3 regions of the Streptomyces sp. NPDC094034 genome follow, and region 2 is predicted to be linked to each of the others. Evidence: riboswitches for the same ligand, from Rfam matches in the RefSeq annotation. Region 2 holds a riboswitch; each other region holds the start of a gene.
What was found. Region 2 has a riboswitch for cyclic di-AMP ahead of ABTZ59_RS26435 (M23 family metallopeptidase). Riboswitches for the same ligand answer to the same signal wherever they lie in the genome.

Region 1 (2,192 bases), on a different contig from region 2:
CGGGCCTGGTCACGGCCCCGCACTGGTACCGGGACACGGCCGCGCCGACGGAGGAGGAGAGCGGCGGATACGACAGCGGCATCTACGCCGCGGTCGGCCGCGTGCGCTGACCTTTCCGGCGGCCCGTCGCTCCGCCGGGATCGCGGAGCACGGGAACGAGGGAACGAACGAGCCCGGAACGCGGCAGGGCCGGACCAGCCCTGAGGGCTGTCCGGCCTGCCGCGAGCGGTGTGCGGTGTGCGGGCCTGTCAGTAGGGGCCGTTCACGTTGTCGATCGAACCGTAACGGTCGGCCGCGTAGTTGGACGCGGCGGTGATGTTGGCGACCGGGTCGTAGCTGTCCGTCGACGTACCGGGCACGTGGTAGGCCTCGAACGTGGGGTCGATGACCTGAAGGAGCCCCTTGGACGGGGTGCCGGCCGCGGCGTTGGAGTCCCAGTTGTTGATGGCCCACGGGTCGCCCGAGGACTCGCGCATGATGTTGCGGTGGATGCCCTCGTAGGAGCCGGGGATGCCGTTCGCCGCCATGACGTCCAGCGACTCCCGGATCCAGCCGTCCAGGTTGTCGGCGTACGTCGTCGTGGCGGTCTCGGTGGTCGCGGCGGCGGTGTCGGCCGAGGCGCTCTCGTCGGTGCTCTCCTCGGCCGCCGGCGCGGCCTCCTCGGCGGGGGCGGAGTCGGCGGCGGAGTCGGCGGGGGCCTCCGACGCGGACGCCGTTCCGAGCGTCAGCGTGAGACCGGGGTGGATCAGGCACGGGTCGCCGCCGATGACATCGCGGTTGTCCTCGTAGAGCTGCTGCCAGCCGCCGCTCAGGGAGAAGTCGTCGGCGATCTTGGACAGCGAGTCGCCCCAGACGACGGAGTAGGTCGTCGGGGTGTCCGTCTGGACGACGGCGGCCGGAGTCAGGGTCACCTTGGCGCTGGCGGCGGTGTGCGCTGCCGGGGCCGCCTGGGCGGTGGTGGCGGCCAGCAAGGGGAAGGCGAGTACGGCACCGCCCGTGCCCGCGGTGACGAGACCTCTGGCGACAGGGCTGTTCTTGGGACGACGGTGCTTAGCCTTTGAGGCCATGACGAATTCCTCTCCTGCGCCTGCGAGGTGAGCTGTCGGGTTCGGACTGGAGATGCCCGGCCGCATGGTGAATGCGGCTTAACCCCAAGCCGGTCCTGAGTACGGATCGGCGACTTACCTGGGTCCCCCGCTCCTGCCGGGCGTGGGTGGGTGTGTGTTTCCGGGCGGCGGCAGGATTCGGCGTTCCGTCCGGAGTAACGAGAACGTAAGCGAGGGCGCCCGAACGAAACAAGCCCTGAATTCACAACGGAATCCAATTCATGAATCCGACCCGAAATGATCTCGTTATCGGCCCGATACCGGGAAGCTCAACTCGCCTTCCACACAGGCGAAATGAACGAGAAGGCAGGCGGCGGGCCGGGCACTTACGTGACACACATCACGCGCATGACGGAAATGTCCAGGTCACAACGGGACACAGAGCGGAGAAAGTCGAGCGAACGACAAAGAATTGGACTTCAGGGAGAACTGAGATAAATCGCCCATAAAGGTGCGGGTGCGCGGCATCGGATCCGACCCGTGGACCCGACCTCCACAAGGGAGCCATACGCGCCGCTGACGCTCTCTCACATTCGAACAACCAGGGCCATGTGGCGGTTCTCCGACCGTCTTTCATCGAAGAGCGGATCACATTCGAAGAATTCCCTTTCCGCAAACGGCAGTTCACGACGGATGAAGGAGTGACGCCCACCTCGCGGTTTTCTGGCGATTGACCAACTCGGGCATTCTTCGGGCCCGTTCATCGCGTCGCCCGACGATGAACGGAAAGGCGATCAAGGAAAGATCAGGGGCTTCATCGGGGGCTTCATCGGGGCTTCGGAGAAGGCTCGGGGAGAGATATGACGTACCGGCCCGGAAACGTGCGACGGGTGGTGGCGCTGCCGGAGTCACCCTCCGGCAGCGCCACCACCCGTCGGTGGCCCGGCGCCCGATCGCCCGCTACCCGGGCGGCGGCGCGAAGCTCAGTCCGCCTCCGTGATCTCCTCCCGCCCCGCCGCGGTGAACCCGAGGAGCTCACGGCTGCGGGTGGTGTCGAACAGCGACGCGTGACCGTCGAGCGCGCCCCGGATCTCGCTGCTGGGGTGGTACGTCGCCAGCAGCTCCCGGGTGGGTTCCAGGGCCGCG
Region 2 (2,192 bases):
ATCATCCGGGTCGCCGCTCTGCCGTCCGAGAGGAGCGAGCGCAGCTGGTCGAGATCGCCGTCCCGCACCATCCGCCAGAACTCGGCGCCGTCCGCCGGGTCGGTGAGCGGCAGATTCACATTGCGTACGCCGGGCAGCTCCACGTCCGCGCCGTCGAGCTTCAGATCGGCGGCATTGCGGAAGTCGAAGATCGTGTGCAGGCCGAGGGAGGAGAGGAAGGCGGCATCGGCCGGGGTGGCGTTGGCGAGATGTCCGCTGCGGAAGAGCCTGCCGTGGGCCACCCGCCGGCCGTCCGTGGTCGGCAGTCCACCCACATCGCGGAAGTTGCGCACGCCGGACAACTCGGGCTCTGTCGACGGGACCTGCGGCAGCTGCTGCGTCACGGCGTGCTCCTCCGTGTCTGCCGTCGGCGCGGCTCGCCGACGATGTCGACCTCTGACCCTACGACATTTGTTCCTCAGGCAACCTGTGGCAATCGGCCCGGCTCCGGAGGGGTCAGAAGCGCATTATTCGGACACCTCGCGCCGATGAATCGCGGATGAATACCACCCACATGCGCATCTGTCCGGAATGGGTGATTCCGGACAACCTGCCCCGGTCGCGGGGGAGATGGCATCCGGCCCGTGAGCAGGATCATATCCGTGACGTTGCGTGGCGGTGTCGGGAGGGGGAATTGCTGCTCCGTAAGGTAATTGGAGACCGGAATCCACGCAGGGTGACCGAATATCCCGAGCGATATCCGAAACGGGTGCCACCGCCCGAATACAGCATCTTGTTCCGGCCGTCCGGCTCGCTTACCTTCAGCCTCAATCCAAGCGGATCGCCGAATCCTGCCGCCGCTTGGAATTCGCATCCACTCATCAACGCGTGGCAGGAGCGGGGGACCCAGGTAGAACGCCGATCCGGAAGTTCGGACGGCTCGGGGTGAAGTCGCGCACCATGCGCGGCCGGGCAGCTCCAGCCCGAACCCGACAGCTCACCTCGCAGGCGCCGGAGAGGAATTCGCCATGCCCTCGAAGGGTAAGCACCGCCGTCCCAAGTCCAATTCGATCTCGCGCGGATTCATCGCCGCGGGCACGGGTGGCGCGGCAATCGCGCTTCCGCTCATCGGCGCCACCGGCGCGCACGCCGCGGAGAAGGCGGCCCCCGCCGCCGCTCCGCAGGCCGCCCCCGCCTCCGCGCTCCAAGCCGAGAATCTGTCCGGCGCCCAGCAGCGGGCCGAGACGAAGCAGACCGCCATCCAGGCCGCCACCAGGGTCGCGAGGACCTACACCGTGGTCTCCGGCGACTGTCTCTCCACGATCGCCGCCGACCACCATGTGCGGGGCGGCTGGCATCGGCTGTATCGGGACAACCGTGAGGCCGTCGGCGACAACCCGTCGCTGATCCACCCCGGCCTGGAGCTGACCCTCGGCGGGCGGGCCGCGGCGAGCGCGCCGTCCGAGGCTCCGGCGGAACCCTCCAACTCCTCGGACGACTCCGCCCCGTCCGCCGACGTCACTCCCTCGGACGACTCCTCCACTCCCTCGGACGACTCCGCCGCTCCCTCGGACGACTCCTCCGCTCCCTCGGACGACTCCTCCGCTCCCTCGGACGACTCCTCCGCTCCCTCGGACGACTCCTCCGCTCCCTCGGACGACTCCGCCGACTCCTCGTCCGCCGACTCCTCGTCCGCCGACTCTTCGTCGAGCGGTTCGACCGAGGAGCCCGCCGCCCCGGCCACCGAGGAGGCCCCCGCCGCCGACACCGCGGAGCCGAGCACCGGTTCCGGCTTCACCGCGCCGGTCGACGGACCGACCTCCACGCCGTACGGCGCCGCCGGCTCCAGCTGGTCCAGCGGCTACCACACCGGTGTCGACTTCTCGGCGTCCTCGGGCACCCCCGTGAAGGCGGTCAGCGACGGTACGGTCGTGACGGCCGGCTGGGGTGGCGCGTACGGCAACCAGATCGTCATCCAGCACAGCGACGGCATGTACTCGCAGTACGGTCACCTGTCGTCCCTGGAGGTCTCCGCCGGCGAGAGCGTCAGCGCGGGTCAGGAAATCGGACTCTCCGGTTCCACCGGCAATTCCACTGGACCGCACCTGCACTTCGAGATCCGTACCGGCCCCGAATACGGCTCGGACGTCGACCCGGTGGCCTACCTCCGGCAGAACGGCGTGAACGTCTGAATCACCGGATCACGTCAACTC
Region 3 (2,192 bases), on a different contig from region 2:
CCCCGCGTCCTCGCGCATGTCACGGCCGCGCCAGGGCACCGAGGAGACGGTGGAGCGCATCGACTCCGCGGGCGTGCGCGCCTTCTACGAGGCGCATGTACGCCCGGCCACCGCCACCGCCGTGATCGTCGGTGATCTCACCGGAGTCGATCTGGACGAGGTCCTCGCCGACACTCTCGGCGCCTGGACGGGCGACACCGTCGCACCCCGTCCCGTACCGCCCGTGACCGCCGACGACACGGGCCGCGTGGTGATCGTGGACCGGCCGGGCGCCGTGCAGACCCAGCTGCTGATCGGCCGCGTCGGCGCCGACCGGCACGACCGGGTCTGGCCCGCCCAGGTCCTCGGCACGTACTGCCTGGGCGGCACGCTCACCTCCCGGCTCGACCGCGTGCTGCGCGAGGAGAAGGGCTACACCTACGGTGTCCGGGCCTTCGGCCAGGTGCTGCGCTCCTCCGCGCCCGACGCCCCGGGCGGCGCGACCGGCGCGGCGATGCTCGCCATCAGCGGCTCCGTCGACACCGCGTCCACCGGCCCCGCGCTGGACGACCTCTGGACGGTGCTGCGCACCCTCGCGGCCGAGGGGCTGACCGACGCCGAGCGCGATGTGGCCGTCCAGAACCTGGTGGGGGTGGCCCCGCTGAAGTACGAGACGGCGGCCTCCGTGGCGGGCACGCTGGCCGACCAGGTCGAGCAGTTCCTCCCGGACGACTTCCAGGCGCGGCTGTACGCGCGGCTGGCCGAGACCGGCACCGTCGAGGCGACGGCCGCGGCCGTCAACGCCTTCCCGGTGGACCGGCTCGTCACCGTGCTCGTCGGTGACGCCGCCCAGATCAAGGAGCCGGTCACGGCCCTGGGGATCGGTGAAGTGACGGTCGTCACCGGCTGATCCGGCCTCTCCAGGGAACCCCGGCGGCTTCGGCCGCCGGGGTTTCCCTTTATGTCCCTCTTTGTTGGTGAGAATGGCTGTCTGCCCTGTGGTGTGCGCTACAAAGGGGCCTGTCTGTTTGGTGATTGAAAGACGACCCGCTTAACGTCGGTCCGGCTGTTCGCCAGTTACGCCGCGTCCGCGGCATCGGACAGTCATCGCCGAGTCCCCGTCAGGCGCGAGCCCGGGGAGCCGGGGACCCATGAAGTCCCTGGGGTGAATCGGACGGCCTTCGCGGCTCGATCACGCGGAGGGGTCCGTAGGAGACCTTCCTGCTCCGAACCCGTCAGCTAACCCGGTAGGCGAGAAGGAAGGAAAGGACCAGCCATTCCATGGCGTTCACCCGTGCCACCGGGAAGCATCGTGCCCGCGGCCGTACGATCCGCAGGAGCGCGCACGTCGCGGGCGCCGCGACTCTCACCGCCACCGGCGTCATCGGCACCCTCGCCGCTTCCCCGGCGCTCGCCGCCGACACCGACGTGGCCGCCGCCCGGGGGACCGGACTGGCGCAGGCCCTGGTCATCAACGACTCCCTCGCCGGCGTCATCGACGCCCAGGCCGACGCGCAGGCCCGGGCCGCCGCCGAGGCCGAGGCGGAAGCCGCGGCGAAGGCGAAGGCGGCACGCGAGGCGGAGGCCCGCGCCAAGGAGATCCGTGCCGAGAAGGAGCGCGCGGCGCGGGCCGCGGAGCGCGAACGCCTCAACGCCTTCCAGCTCCCCATCGCCGGCTCGTACGTCACCACCGGATACCGGGCGGGCGGCTCGCTCTGGTCCTCCGGCAGCCACTCGGGCGTCGACTTCCGCGCGGCCTCCGGCACGCCTGTCGTCGCCGTGGGGACGGGCACCGTGGTCGAGGCGGGCTGGGGCGGCTCCTACGGCAACAACATCGTGCTGCGGATGAGCGACGGCACGTACACCCAGTACGGCCACCTCTCGTCGATCGGTGTCGCCGTCGGCCAGAGCGTCACCCCGGGCCGGCTGATCGGCCTCTCCGGCGCGACCGGCAACGCCACCGGGCCGCACCTCCACTTCGAGGCCAGGACGGGCCCCGACTACGGCTCGGACATCGACCCCGTCGCGTATCTGCGCGCGCACGGCGTGAACGTCTGACCACTCCGCCACCCGAAGGCCCCGGCGCACGCCGGGGCCTTCGGTGTTCCACCCGTGTCCGCCGCCCTCCGCTGGCCAAAAGATATCCATGGATTACGGGCACCCATCGGAAATTCTCGATGATTGCAATAGAGTCACGGAACAGGCGTCGATCG

Region 1: it holds a riboswitch for cyclic di-AMP, as region 2 does, so the genes downstream of both, ABTZ59_RS04695 (LysM peptidoglycan-binding domain-containing protein) here and ABTZ59_RS26435 (M23 family metallopeptidase) in region 2, are expected to answer to the same signal.
Region 3: it holds a riboswitch for cyclic di-AMP, as region 2 does, so the genes downstream of both, ABTZ59_RS04975 (M23 family metallopeptidase) here and ABTZ59_RS26435 (M23 family metallopeptidase) in region 2, are expected to answer to the same signal.

Annotation. Positions count from the first base shown of each region.
Region 1 is NZ_JBEOUD010000003.1:109,609-111,800, forward strand. It holds gene ABTZ59_RS04690 (SAM-dependent methyltransferase) at 1-110, shown strand, start outside; gene ABTZ59_RS04695 (LysM peptidoglycan-binding domain-containing protein) at 249-1,067, opposite strand; cyclic di-AMP (ydaO/yuaA leader) riboswitch at 1,072-1,226, opposite strand; gene ABTZ59_RS04700 (NAD-dependent epimerase/dehydratase family protein) at 2,030-2,192, opposite strand, start outside.
Region 2 is NZ_JBEOUD010000034.1:27,055-29,246, reverse strand. It holds gene ABTZ59_RS26440 (tyrosine-protein phosphatase) at 1-383, opposite strand, end outside; cyclic di-AMP (ydaO/yuaA leader) riboswitch at 839-1,003, shown strand; gene ABTZ59_RS26435 (M23 family metallopeptidase) at 1,008-2,171, shown strand.
Region 3 is NZ_JBEOUD010000003.1:166,463-168,654, reverse strand. It holds gene ABTZ59_RS04980 (M16 family metallopeptidase) at 1-889, shown strand, start outside; cyclic di-AMP (ydaO/yuaA leader) riboswitch at 1,078-1,247, shown strand; gene ABTZ59_RS04975 (M23 family metallopeptidase) at 1,261-2,037, shown strand.